3 regions of the Bacillus sp. FDAARGOS_235 genome follow, and region 2 is predicted to be linked to each of the others. Evidence: riboswitches for the same ligand, from Rfam matches in the RefSeq annotation. Region 2 holds a riboswitch; each other region holds the start of a gene.
The links. Region 2 has a riboswitch for S-adenosylmethionine ahead of A6J74_RS15155 (methionine ABC transporter ATP-binding protein). Riboswitches for the same ligand answer to the same signal wherever they lie in the genome.
Positions count from the first base shown of each region.

Region 1: linked by a shared signal. The riboswitch ahead of A6J74_RS15895 (peptide ABC transporter substrate-binding protein) and the one ahead of A6J74_RS15155 (methionine ABC transporter ATP-binding protein) in region 2 are both predicted to bind S-adenosylmethionine.
Region 3: linked by a shared signal. The riboswitch ahead of A6J74_RS09630 (Na+/H+ antiporter NhaC family protein) and the one ahead of A6J74_RS15155 (methionine ABC transporter ATP-binding protein) in region 2 are both predicted to bind S-adenosylmethionine.

Region 1 is NZ_CP020437.2:2,733,112-2,737,403, forward strand. It holds gene proC (pyrroline-5-carboxylate reductase) at 7-810, shown strand; gene A6J74_RS15890 (aldo/keto reductase) at 812-1,645, shown strand; SAM riboswitch class I at 1,800-1,904, shown strand; gene A6J74_RS15895 (peptide ABC transporter substrate-binding protein) at 2,038-3,678, shown strand; gene A6J74_RS15900 (peptide ABC transporter substrate-binding protein) at 4,063-4,292, shown strand, end outside.
Region 2 is NZ_CP020437.2:2,590,821-2,595,112, forward strand. It holds gene A6J74_RS15145 (MetQ/NlpA family ABC transporter substrate-binding protein) at 1-577, opposite strand, end outside; gene A6J74_RS15150 (methionine ABC transporter permease) at 599-1,264, opposite strand; gene A6J74_RS15155 (methionine ABC transporter ATP-binding protein) at 1,254-2,273, opposite strand; SAM riboswitch class I at 2,398-2,502, opposite strand; gene A6J74_RS15160 (cysteine hydrolase family protein) at 2,744-3,307, shown strand; gene pruA (L-glutamate gamma-semialdehyde dehydrogenase) at 3,557-4,292, opposite strand, start outside.
Region 3 is NZ_CP020437.2:1,554,909-1,559,200, reverse strand. It holds gene gltP (glutamate/aspartate:proton symporter GltP) at 1-1,195, shown strand, start outside; gene A6J74_RS09635 (ribonuclease FAU-1 family protein) at 1,266-1,784, shown strand; SAM riboswitch class I at 1,905-2,010, shown strand; gene A6J74_RS09630 (Na+/H+ antiporter NhaC family protein) at 2,105-3,421, shown strand; gene A6J74_RS09625 (lmo0954 family membrane protein) at 3,653-4,009, shown strand; gene A6J74_RS09620 (PspA/IM30 family protein) at 4,068-4,292, shown strand, end outside.

The DNA.
Region 1 (4,292 bases), 140 kb from region 2:
AAGGATATGCTTACTAAACATCGAATTTTATTTATTGGTGCCGGTCGTATGGCAGAAGCTATCTTCTCCGGGTTACTTAAAACGAGTAAAGAATATATCGAAGAAATTATCGTTTCCAACCGAAGCAACATAGAAAAACTAGAACAATTACAAGGGCGATATAATGTGTCCATCACTACAGACTGGAAGCAGCATATTACATCCGTTGATACGATTGTTTTAGCAATGCCACCAGCTGCACATGAACAGTTATTACAGGAGTTATCTCCTCTTCTAACTGAGCAATTCGTTGTGACCGTTGCTGCCGGAATTGGACCATCTTATTTAGAAAAACGGCTTCCTCAAGGGACACCTGTTGCCTGGATTATGCCAAATACAGCTGCCGAAATCAGAAAGTCCATCTCCTTATATACGACGGGACATTCCGTAGGTGAAACGCATCAAGAAACGCTACAACTCCTTTTAAAAGGTATTGGTACCTCACAGTTTTGTACTGAAGAGGAAGTTCATCAACTTACCGCCATTACTGGTAGTGCACCTGCTTTTCTCTATCACTTTGCTGAAGGTTTAATTGAAGCGACGAAAAACTATGGAATTGATGAGAAAACGGCAAACCACCTTGTCATTCAAATGATTGCTGGTTCTGCCGCTATGCTCCAACAAAACGAAGATCCAGCTATGCTCCGAGAACAAGTAACAACACCAGGAGGTTCAACTGCTGAAGGCTTAAAAGTTCTATATGAAAATAATTTTTCAGAAGTCATTCAACAAGCAGTTGAAGCAACAAATAAAAAAGCTAGGGGGAAATAATATGAATTTAACAAGTTTAAAAGACTATACAACATTACATAATGGTGTAAAAATGCCTTGGTTCGGTTTAGGTGTGTTTAAAGTAGAGGACGGATCAGAAGTAATTGATTCTGTAAAAGCAGCTATTAAAAACGGATACCGCAGCATCGATACTGCAGCAATCTATCAAAATGAAGAAGGCGTTGGTCAAGCAATTCGCGAATCTGATATTCCTCGTGAAGAGCTATTTATCACTTCAAAAGTATGGAATAGCGATCAAGGTTATGAAACAACAATTCAAGCATTTGAAACTACATTAGAGAAATTAGGCCTAGAATATTTAGATTTATATTTAGTACATTGGCCTGTAAAAGAGAAATATACTGAATCATGGAAAGCGTTAGAAAAGCTTTATAAAGATGGTCGTGTTCGTGCTATCGGTGTGAGTAATTTCCACATTCACCACTTACAAGACGTATTTGAAATTGCTGAAATTAAGCCAATGGTCAACCAAGTGGAATACCACCCTCGTTTAGCACAAGAAGAATTACATGCTTTCTGTAAAGAACATAACATCCAGCTCGAGGCTTGGTCACCATTAATGCAAGGGCAACTACTGGATCATCCAACATTACAAGAAATTGCGACAAAATATAGTAAATCAACTGCACAAGTTATTTTACGCTGGGATTTACAAAATGAAGTTGTAACGATTCCTAAATCAATTAAAGAGCACCGCATTATTGAAAATGCAAACATCTTTGATTTTGAATTAAGCTCGGATGATATGAAAGCAATTCAAGCTTTGAATGAAAATCATCGCGTCGGTCCAGATCCAGATAACTTTAACTTCTAGCAGAAAAACCACTGCCATGTGCAGTGGTTTTTTTCACTTTAAAAAAACTGAAAATTTAAACTATGTTTCATTTGATTGACACTTCATTATCCAAGGTGTAAGATTTTGAATTATCAAAGAAACACAAAAATTAATAAAATTCATTCGTTTACTCATTGTATCAAGAGAGGTGGAGGGACTGGCCCTTTGAAACCTCGGCAGCAGGTTCATTTTGAATACTGTGCCACTTCCTGCAAGCTTTATGCTTGAAAGATAGAATGAGGGACTTCGTTTATATACGGGTACATAACTTGTATGTGAAAATCCCTCTTTCTCAATCAGAAAAGAGGGATTTTTTTATTTTTCATTTCCCTCATCATCATCCAAACTTAATTATTTAGGAGGAAAATCAAATGAAAAAGAAGTTTTTACCCGGTATCGCATCAGTTGTAGGAGTAAGTATTTTATTAACTGGTTGCGGTAGTTATAAAAACGAAGCTAGCGGAGCAAATGCAAAAGACGAGGCATCTAGTAAACAGGTTTTAAACTTATCTTCACCTTCTGAAATACGAACAATGGATACAGCTCGTGCTACAGATACTGATTCCGGTCAAGTAATGAGAAACGTATTTGAAGGTTTGTATAATCTTGGTGAAGGTAACAAACCTGTCCCTGGCGTTGCAAAATCCCATGAAGTAAGTGGCGATAAAACGAAGTACACATTCCACCTGCGAGATTCAAAATGGTCAAACGGTACTCCTGTTACAGCGAAAGATTTCGTCTTCGCCTGGCAAAGAGCTGTTGATCCAGCAACAGCCTCTGAATATGCATTTTTATTCTTTGATATTAAAAACGCAAAACAAATTAACAACAAAGAGCTTCCAGCCGATCAACTTGGTGTAAAAGCAGTTGATGACCATACGTTTGAGGTAGAATTAGAGCGTCCTGTTCCGTACTTTATTAGCTTAACGGCGTTCCCAACATTTCTACCAATTAGCGAGGAATTCTTTAAAACACAAGGTGATAAGTACGCTTTAGAAGATAATACAATTTTGTATAACGGAGCTTTTACACTAAGTGATTGGAAGCATGAACAAAGCTTTAAATTTAAGAAAAACCCTACCTACTGGGATAAAGATACTGTCAAAATCGAAGAAATCAATTTCAACATCGTAAAAGAAAAATCAACAGAAGTAAATTTATTCGAATCTAAACAATTAGACCGTATAAAACTAACATCTGACTTCGTTGATAAATATAAAAAGGATGCTAATTTTAAAGAACGTCCGAACGTAGGGGTACAATTTTTACGTATGAATCAACAAAACAAAGTACTTCAAAACGTTTCTGCACGCCAAGCAATTGATCAAACGATTGATCGAAAGTCCTTTGTCAATACGTTATTAAATGATGGCTCTACACCAACCTTTGGTCTTGTGCCAAAAAACTTTGCAAAAGGTCCTGATGGAAAAGACTTCCGTGCTACAAACGGCGATTTAACAAAAGTTGATACGAAATCTGCACAAGAATTATGGAAAAAGGCAAAAAAAGAACTAGGTTCTGAAAAGATAACATTAGAATTATTAACAAGTGACGGTGACCTTGAGAAGAAGACTGGTGAGTTTCTAAAAGGTCAATTAGAAAAGAATTTAGAGGGCTTAACAGTAAATATAAAACCGCAACCACGTAAACAACAAGTTTCACTCTTATTAAAAGGTGACTACGAAATCGGAATTGATGGTTGGAGCCCTGACTTTGCTGATCCAATTACATTCCTTGAATTGTTTACAACGAATAACCCTTACAACTTAGATCATTACTCTAATAAAGAGTTCGACGAAGCAATTGAAAAGGTGAAAACTACTTTAGCTGGTGATGAAAAAGCCCGCTTTGATGCATTACTAGCATCAGAGAAAATATTATTTAAAGACTCTGTTATTGCTCCTCTTTACCAAAAAGGCGAATCTTATTTAGAGAAATCTTATGTGAAAGGCATTGTACAAGTAGACTTTGCAGGTCAATTAAACTTCAAATGGGCAAAAATTGAAAAATAAAGTGAAACTTTAAACAACGTATTTCCACCAACTCCCATTGTTTTTTTGACAAAATATATTAAAAGTAGATTCCTTAATATGAGTGAATCTACTTTTTTAATATATTATTCCAAGAAATTAACGCTTTGTTTTTATTATTGACATATAGTTCTTTCTGGTGTTAATATTCTAAATAATCAAAGAAACGAAATATTTAACCATCAAAATATAATGTCTACTATGTTGAAACATATAACGATACATTATAGTTCAACATGTATATACATATAGAACACATGATTACCTATAAACAAATATTTATACTAGGTTTTATCTCTTTCTATAGCTACTTCAAGACATGGACATTATGACGTTATGAACAACACATTTAGGGAGGAACGAACAATGAAGAAAAAAGTTGTACCTGTTGTTGCATCTGTTTTAGGGGCAAGTCTACTACTAACTGCTTGTGGGGGAAATAAAAATAATGCAAGCGGAGCAAAAGCAAACGATAAAGCACCTGATAAACAAGCAATTAACTTATCATTTGCTTCAGAAATTCCAACAATGGATGTTGCAAAAGCAACGGATGGGGAATCCATGAACGTAATGCGAAATGTTTTTGAAGGTTTATA
Region 2 (4,292 bases):
CTTTTAATACACGAGGTGTTTGCTGTGCAATAACCGGTGTAATTTTTAACTTCTTCGGATTTTCAGCGATACCACTTGGATCCCCAAATAGACCAAAATCTTTTTTAAGTTTCAATAACCCCGCTGCATCAAGAAGTTTTAATGCACGTGCTTGGTTCGTTGGATCATTTGGAATAGCAATTTCTGAACCATCTGGGATTTCATTTGCTTTCTTATATTTTTCAGAGAATAAGCCCATTGGTGCAATTTGTGTTGTACCGACAGCTGTAATATCTAACTTATGCTCCTTTTTAAATTGCTCTAAGAAAGCAATATGCTGGAATGAGTTTAATTCAATATCTCCATCAGCTAACGCTTTATTTGGCGTTGTATAATCAGAGAACTCAACCAGTTTAATTTTAATCCCTTCTTTTTCAGCTTTTTTCTTCAAAATTTCCCAAACGTCTCCATCCGTTCCAGTTACACCGACGCGAACTACTTTCTCTTTTGCTCCTGCACCTGTGTCTCCACCCGAGCAGCCGCTTAGTGCTGAAATTCCTACAATCGCTGATAATGCAAATGCTAAAATTTTCTTCATTTTCTTTTCCCCTCTTCCTTTTTATGATCTGCGTAAAAACACTTTCGCAAAGTAGTTTCCTAAATTTTGAGCTATCTGTACGAGAATAATAAGTAAAACGACCGTTACGAACATAACTGATGTATCAAAACGTTGATAACCATATGTCATCGCTAAGTCACCAAGACCACCACCACCGACAAGCCCAGCAACTGCAGAAAATTCAATTAAACCAACTGTCATAAACGTAACACCTAAGATCAATGGTGCTAACGCTTCTGGCACGAGAATTTCAAAAACAATTCTAAGTGGTGAAGCGCCCATCGCTTGTGCAGCTTCAATTACTCCTTTCGGAACTGAGACAAGATTTGTTTCAACCATTCTAGCAATACCAATAGATGCCACTAACGTCATTGGGAAGATTGCTGCCGCTGTTCCAATCGTCGTTCCGATCACGCTTCTTGTTAGTGGGCTTAAAGCTACTAAAAAGATAATGAATGGAACTGGACGAATTGTATTAATGATGACGTTAAGAATAGAAAAAACCCATTTATTTTCTAAAAAATTACCTTTTCTCGTTACATATAAAAGTAAACCTAGAGGTATACCAAGAATTATAGCGAATATAAGGGTTACAATTACCATTAAGAGGGTGTCCCCCGTCGCATCTAATATGCGAGGCCAAAATATACTCCAATCAACTCGCATGAGCTTCTACCTCCTTCAGCTTCACTTGCAGTCTTAAATGTTGTAATGCTTTTTGAATTTCCTTCTGTTCACCTTGCAATTCTACAAGAAGATTTCCAAATAGCACATTTTGAAGTTCAATAATATTTCCGTACAGTACATTTACATCGACGTTATAGTTTTTTGCGATATATGATAGTACCGGCTGTCCTGTCTCCTCACCAGTAAAAGTTAAGCGATAAATCTGACCACCATTTTGAATTTTCGCTAGAACACTTTCTGGCAAGTGGTCATTAATAACAGAACGTACAAAGTTTTGAGTTGTCTTTGTTTTTGGTTGTGTGAAAACATCAAACAGTTTTCCTTCTTCAATAACTTTTCCCTTCTCCATTACAGCTACACGGTGACAAATTTCTTTCACAACATGCATTTCGTGTGTAATAAGAAGAATTGTTAAATTATATTCACGATTGACTTTCTTTAATAAGTTTAAAATCTCTGTCGTTGTTTCTGGATCTAAGGCTGATGTTGCCTCATCACATATAAGTATATCTGGTGATGTTGCAAGTGCCCTAGCAATCCCAACACGTTGCTTTTGTCCGCCTGATAACTGCTCCGGATAATAGTTTGCTTTATCTTCTAGCCCTACAAACTTCAGCAGTTCATTGACTCTTTCTTTTATTTCATTCTTTGGTACTTTCGCTAACTTTAATGGATAAGCAATATTCCCAAACACTGTTCTTGAATTAAATAAATTAAAACTTTGAAAAATCATCCCAATTCTTTGTCTAAGTTTCCGTAATTCTTTCGTTGATAAGGATGTAATATCTTTATCATCTATTGAGATCGTTCCTGCAGTCGGTCTCTCTAACATGTTTACTAGGCGTAATAACGTACTCTTTCCAGCACCACTAAATCCGATAATGCCAAAAATTTCGCCCTTCTCAACTGATAATGTTACATCCTCCACAGCATGAACAGATTGCCCACCTGATTCATATACTTTACTTACGTTATTAAAAGAAATCATTTTCTTCCCTCCTATATGCTGTAAAAACTAGAAGTAGAGCTTTCGAGGTAAAATAAAAAGTGCTCTCCTTCTTATCAGTAATAAAAGATAAGAAGGAGAGCACTTATATGTACTCGTTCACATCTTCTCATCTTCCAAGCCTATAAAGACTTGCTGGAGTTAGCACGGTATTAAAAAACCCGTTGCTGAGGTATCGTAGGGCCAGTCCCTCCACCTCTCTGGATAAGAATGTATCGATTTAATTGTCGTTTAATTAATTCTCATTATAGAACTCAGAATAGTGAGAGTCAATACATTTTTTAGAAAAATATTAATTATTTCTTTATTAAAATTTTCAAATAAAAATTCATAATAAAATAGTAATCTTGAAGGTTATGTAAAATTCTTCTCCCTCATATTTTTTAAAAGGATTATTTTTTCTATGAATTGAATACTATTATTTGAATATGAAATCAGAGGAAGGTGAATATATGAAAACAGCTCTATTACTCGTTGATATCCAAAATGATTATTTTCCAAATGGAAAGATGGAATTGCGCAATCCGGTAGAAGCAAGTGAGTATGCCAGTGAGCTACTAAAACACTTTAGAATGAACGGCGGACCTATTTTTCATATCCAGCATGTAGCAATAAAAAATGATGCTACTTTTTTCCTACCTAATACAGAAGGTGTCCATATTCACGAGAATGTCCGTCCGCTTAGAGAAGAAACTGTTATACTCAAACATTATCCAAATAGCTTCCGAGAAACTAATCTTTTAGAACAATTACAACGTTTAGACATTGAACACATCGTCATATGCGGGATGATGACTCATATGTGTATTGATGCTACCGTAAGAGCTGCTTTTGATTTCGGCTTTCATTGTACCGTTATACACGATGCTTGTGCTACAAAAGATCTTTCTTTTAAGAATGCTACTATACCAGCTGTTTATATTCACAATACAATTTTGGCCAGTTTAAATGGAGTATATGCAAATGCAATGAGTACAGAGGAATTTTTGGTTACAAAAAAACACTCCATTCAGTGAGCAAAACCGAAAAGAGTGTTTCTTGTCAAACCATAGATTTTCTTTCAAATTGTATTATACAGGAAATTCTTAAAATGAATACTAAAAAATGTGACTAATAAATCAACTTTTCCCGTCACTTTATTTCTATTTACATGTTTATCCCGCTATTAATAGGGTTTAGCTCGTCCTCTTCGAATAATAGTAATATATGGGATTCTAATTTAAAAGGAGCTCTTCACATTCTGTGAAAAGCTCCTCTACTATTTCTTATAAAGTTTCAGAAGTAGTTTTTGCTTGCATGTGAAGTGCTAAGTAATCTGGGCCACCAGCTTTAGAGTCTGTACCAGACATGTTAAAGCCACCGAATGGTTGGTAACCTACGATTGCACCAGTACATCCACGGTTAAAGTATAAGTTACCTACGTGGAAGTCTTCACGTGCTTTTTCAATATGGTCGCGGTTATTAGAAACAACTGCTCCTGTTAAACCGTATTCTGTATTGTTTGCAATTGCAAGTGCATGATCGAAGTCTTTTGCTTTACAGAATGCTACTACTGGTCCGAAGATTTCTTCTTTCATTAAGCGAGCATCTTCTGCAACATCAGCAACGATTGTTGGTTGGATGAACCAGCCTTTAGAATCGTCTCCTTCGCCACCTGCTAGGATTCTACCTTCTTCTTTACCAATTGCAACATAGCTCATTACTTTATCGAATGCAGCTTGGTCATTAACAGGACCCATATTTGTACCTAATACAGCTGGGTTATCAACTGTTAATTCTTTTGTTAATTCAACAGCACGATTTAATACGTGATCATATACATCTTCGTGGATTACAGCACGAGAACATGCAGAACATTTTTGTCCTGAGAATCCGAATGCTGATGCAACGATAGATTTAGCTGCTAATTCAAGATCTGCTTCTTTATCAACAACGATTGTATCTTTACCGCCCATTTCAGCGATAACACGTTTTAACCAGATTTGACCTGGATTTACTTTC
Region 3 (4,292 bases), 1.0 Mb from region 2:
TCCAGCAGTTGCGAAGTACTTACAACCAATTGGTGATGTTTTCATCCGATTAATTAAAATGATCGTTGTACCGATTGTTGTAGCAAGTATTGTTGTTGGGGTTGCTGGTGTTGGCGATGTTAAGAAGTTAGGTCGACTAGGCGGAAAAACAATTATTTACTTTGAAATTATTACAACACTTGCAATTGTTGTTGGTCTATTAATAGCGAACATTTTCCAACCTGGAAAAGGCGTTGATATGGATAAGTTAACAAAAACAGATATTTCTAAATATACACATACGACAGAGCAAGTACAAAGTCATTCGTTTGCGGATACGTTTGTAAATATTGTTCCGACGAACATTATGAAATCATTAGCTGATGGTGATATGCTTGCTATTATTTTCTTCTCTGTATTATTTGGTTTAGGTGTAGCAGCAATTGGTGAACGTGGTAAACCAGTTCTACAATTTTTCCAAGGTGTAGCAGACGCAATGTTTTACGTAACGAACCAAGTTATGAAGTTTGCACCATTTGGTGTATTCGCATTAATTGGTGTTACAGTTTCTACATTCGGTTTAGCTTCATTAATTCCGTTAGGGAAATTACTAATTGTAGTATACGGAGCAATGATCTTCTTCGTTGTAGTTGTCTTAGGACTTACAGCGAAAATATTTGGAATTAACATTTTCCAATTCTTTAAGATTTTAAAAGACGAGCTGATCTTAGCGTATTCTACAGCAAGTTCAGAAACAGTTTTACCGAAAATCATGGAGAAAATGGAAAAGTTCGGTTGTCCGAAAGCAATTACATCTTTCGTTATTCCGACAGGTTATTCATTTAACTTAGATGGATCAACTTTATATCAAGCAATTGCGGCTATTTTCTTAGCACAAATGTACGGTATTGATTTATCTATTTCTCAACAAATTACATTATTACTTGTATTAATGGTTACATCAAAAGGTATCGCAGGTGTACCGGGCGTATCATTCGTTGTATTATTAGCAACGCTTGGTACAGTAGGTATTCCAGCAGAAGGTTTAGCCTTTATTGCAGGTATTGACCGTATTCTAGATATGGCTCGTACAGCAGTTAACGTTGTAGGTAACTCTTTAGCAGCTGTAGTTATGTCTAAGTGGGAAGGTCAATATGACGCTGAAAAAGGACAAGCCTATTTAAAAGAGATATCTGAAAAGGGTCAAGCAGCTTAATTATAATATGAACAAGCTCTCACATAATATATGTGGGAGCTTTTCTATATATAGAAGAGGAGCGGGCGTAATGAAACGTAAATATGGTGACGGTTCTTCGTGGAAGCGACTAATAGAGAAGGATTATATGGTTAAGCAAGTAGAAGAGGGCATGCTAGGAATACTGGACATAAAAAAGGTGAGAGAACCTAGTTATAAAGAATATGATGGTAAAGAAATTTGTGTCGCAGGTAATGAGTATACGTGGATTCAGTATTTCATAAAAGGGAAAAACTTTGCGATTACAGCTATGTTAGATAATAAGGGGAATTTAGTACAATATTATATTGATGTGACGAAAGAATACGAAATAGACGACCGGGGTTTACCGTATTTTGATGATTTATATTTAGATGTAGTGCTATTGCCGAATGGTAAGATGTATGTATTGGATGAAGATGAGTTAGAGGACGCTTATAAAAATGGTGATGTTACAAAGGAAGAATATGAATTAGCCTGGCAAACAACGAAATGGATCATGGAAGCCATAAACAATAGTGAATTTTATTGGATTTCAATATTAGATAAAGAAATCAAAAAGTTAAAATGATTGGTGTATTCATATTTTTGTATAATTACCAAAAAAATCTATACAAAAAATAATTGACTTTTGTTTTGTAAGCGAGTAAAGTTAGGGAAGAAATTATTATTAAAAAATAAATATGAAACCTTCTTATAAAGAGAGGCGGAGGGACTGGCCCTACGATGCCTCGGCAGCGGACTCGATTTTAGAGTGCTGTGCCAAATCCAGCAAGCATGTGCTTGAAAGATGAGAAGAGCGTTCCTTATAGATGTATAAGACCTCTTCTCGTTGGAAGAGGTCTTTTGTTATTCATTAAAAAAAGGTTGAAACTAGGGAGAGATGGTACTTTGAAAGAAACGAGAGGAAATGGTTTAGCTTTATTACCACTTGGGATATTTTTAGCGCTATTTATTGGTTCTGGAATTATTACGGGTGATTTCTATAAATTGCCGATACTTGTAGCGATTTCAATTGCTGTAGGAATTGCTTTGGTGATGAATCGTAAAGAAAGTTTTAATGTGAAAGTAGAAAGATTCGCTAAAGGTGCAGGAAATCCGGATATTATGATTATGGTATTAATTTTTGTACTTGCAGGTGCATTTTCTGAAACAGCAAAAGGAATGGGCGGAGTAGACTCAACTGTTAATTTAGCGTTAACTATTTTGCCACCAGGATTTATCGTAGCTGGAATTTTTGTTATAGGTGCGTTTATTTCATTAGCGATGGGAACTTCAATGGGAACAATTGCAGCGTTAGCACCGATTGCTGTAGGTATTAGTGGACAAACTGATATCTCAATTGCACTTACGATGGCTACTGTTGTTGGTGGAGCGATGTTTGGTGATAATTTATCATTTATTTCAGATACAACAATCGCAGCTGTTCGTTCGCAAGGAACAGAAATGAAAGATAAGTTTAAAACGAACTTTTTAATTGTATTGCCAGCTGCTATTATTACAATTGTACTATTAGTAATAATTACTTCAGGAAGTGATACGCAGGTTAAAGCTCATAGTTTTGATTGGATAAAGATTTTACCGTATGCAGGAGTACTTATTACCGCGCTACTTGGCTGGAATGTACTTATTGTGTTAACTGGTGGAACTGTATTATCTGGCGCTATCGGTCTTATAGATGGAAGTTACACGTTGGAGAGTTTCTTTAAAAGTGTAACGACTGGAATGGGCGGTATGATGGAGTTAGTATTACTTGCTATTTTAATCGGAGGTATGGTTGAACTAATTCAATATAATGGTGGGATTCAATATTTAATGAATCTTTTAACGCGTAATATTCGTTCGAAAAAAGGCGCAGAGTTCGGTATTGCTGGTTTAGTGAGTATGACGAATATGTGTACAGCGAATAATACGATTTCAATTATCTTTACAGGCCCGCTTGCGAAAAACATTGCAGATCAATATGAAATTGATCCCCGTAAATCAGCAAGTGTATTAGACCTTTTCTCATGTTGTGTGCAAGGATTAATTCCGTATGGTGCTCAAATGTTAACTGCGGCAGGGTTTGCTGCTTTATCTCCGATTGAACTGTTACCGTATGCATTTTATCCAATTTTAGTTGGGGTATGTGGAATTGTTTCGATTTTGATTGGATTTCCGAAGTTTTCGAAAGTGGCGGAGAAAAAAGAGTATCATAAAACAGCATAATTTAATATGAATGATAACTTTAGTAATTGAAACCGTGTAGAGAATATTCTCTGCACGGTTTTTTTATGTGTGGTAAAAGAGTGAATCATCCTATTCTACCTTATGTTTTTTACAGAAGGCTGAATGTATCTCGGTCTTAAGTCTGAGTTGAAAACGGTTCTTAAGCTCGTTATGGAAAAATGAAAAAATAGTTAAGATAAGAGTATCAAATCGAAGGGAGGCAAGCACAAGATGAAACAATTTCTAGCGTTTATCGCGGCCGGTATTTTGGCTTTAATTGCTCTTGGTAGTCTTGCTGGTATTGTAGGATTCGCAATCGGAGCAGGAGTTGTGTACTGGAGCTATAAATCATTTGTGCGAGCTAAATCATTTTTTGGAAAGCTAGCTTGGGGCATTGTTGGTTTAATCGGTTTATCCATTGCACTTTCTCATTCACCAGCATTAATTGGTATCGCTGCATTGGTAGTTTTGTACTACGGATACCGTGAATGGAAAAAAGAAAAAGATGTAGTTGTTGATTCAGCTTCAGAAAGTTCTAAACCATATAGCAACTTTGAAGATGAGTGGAACAAATTAATGAAAAACTAAAACAATAAACCAATAAAACAATAAATTATAAATAAAGTAGAAGAGAGGAAGATTTATAATGAAACAATCTTTATTCGGACGTGTACGCGATGCAATTTTAGCTGATTTTCATAATGTGTTAGATGAGAAAGAAAGAAAAAATCCAATTGCAATGTTAAACCAATATTTACGCGATAGTGAGCGTGAAATAACAAAAATTGAGAAGTTAATTCAGCGTCATAAAACATTAAAATCTAACTTCGCTCGTGAGCTTGAGCAAGCACGCTATTTTGTTAACAAAAGA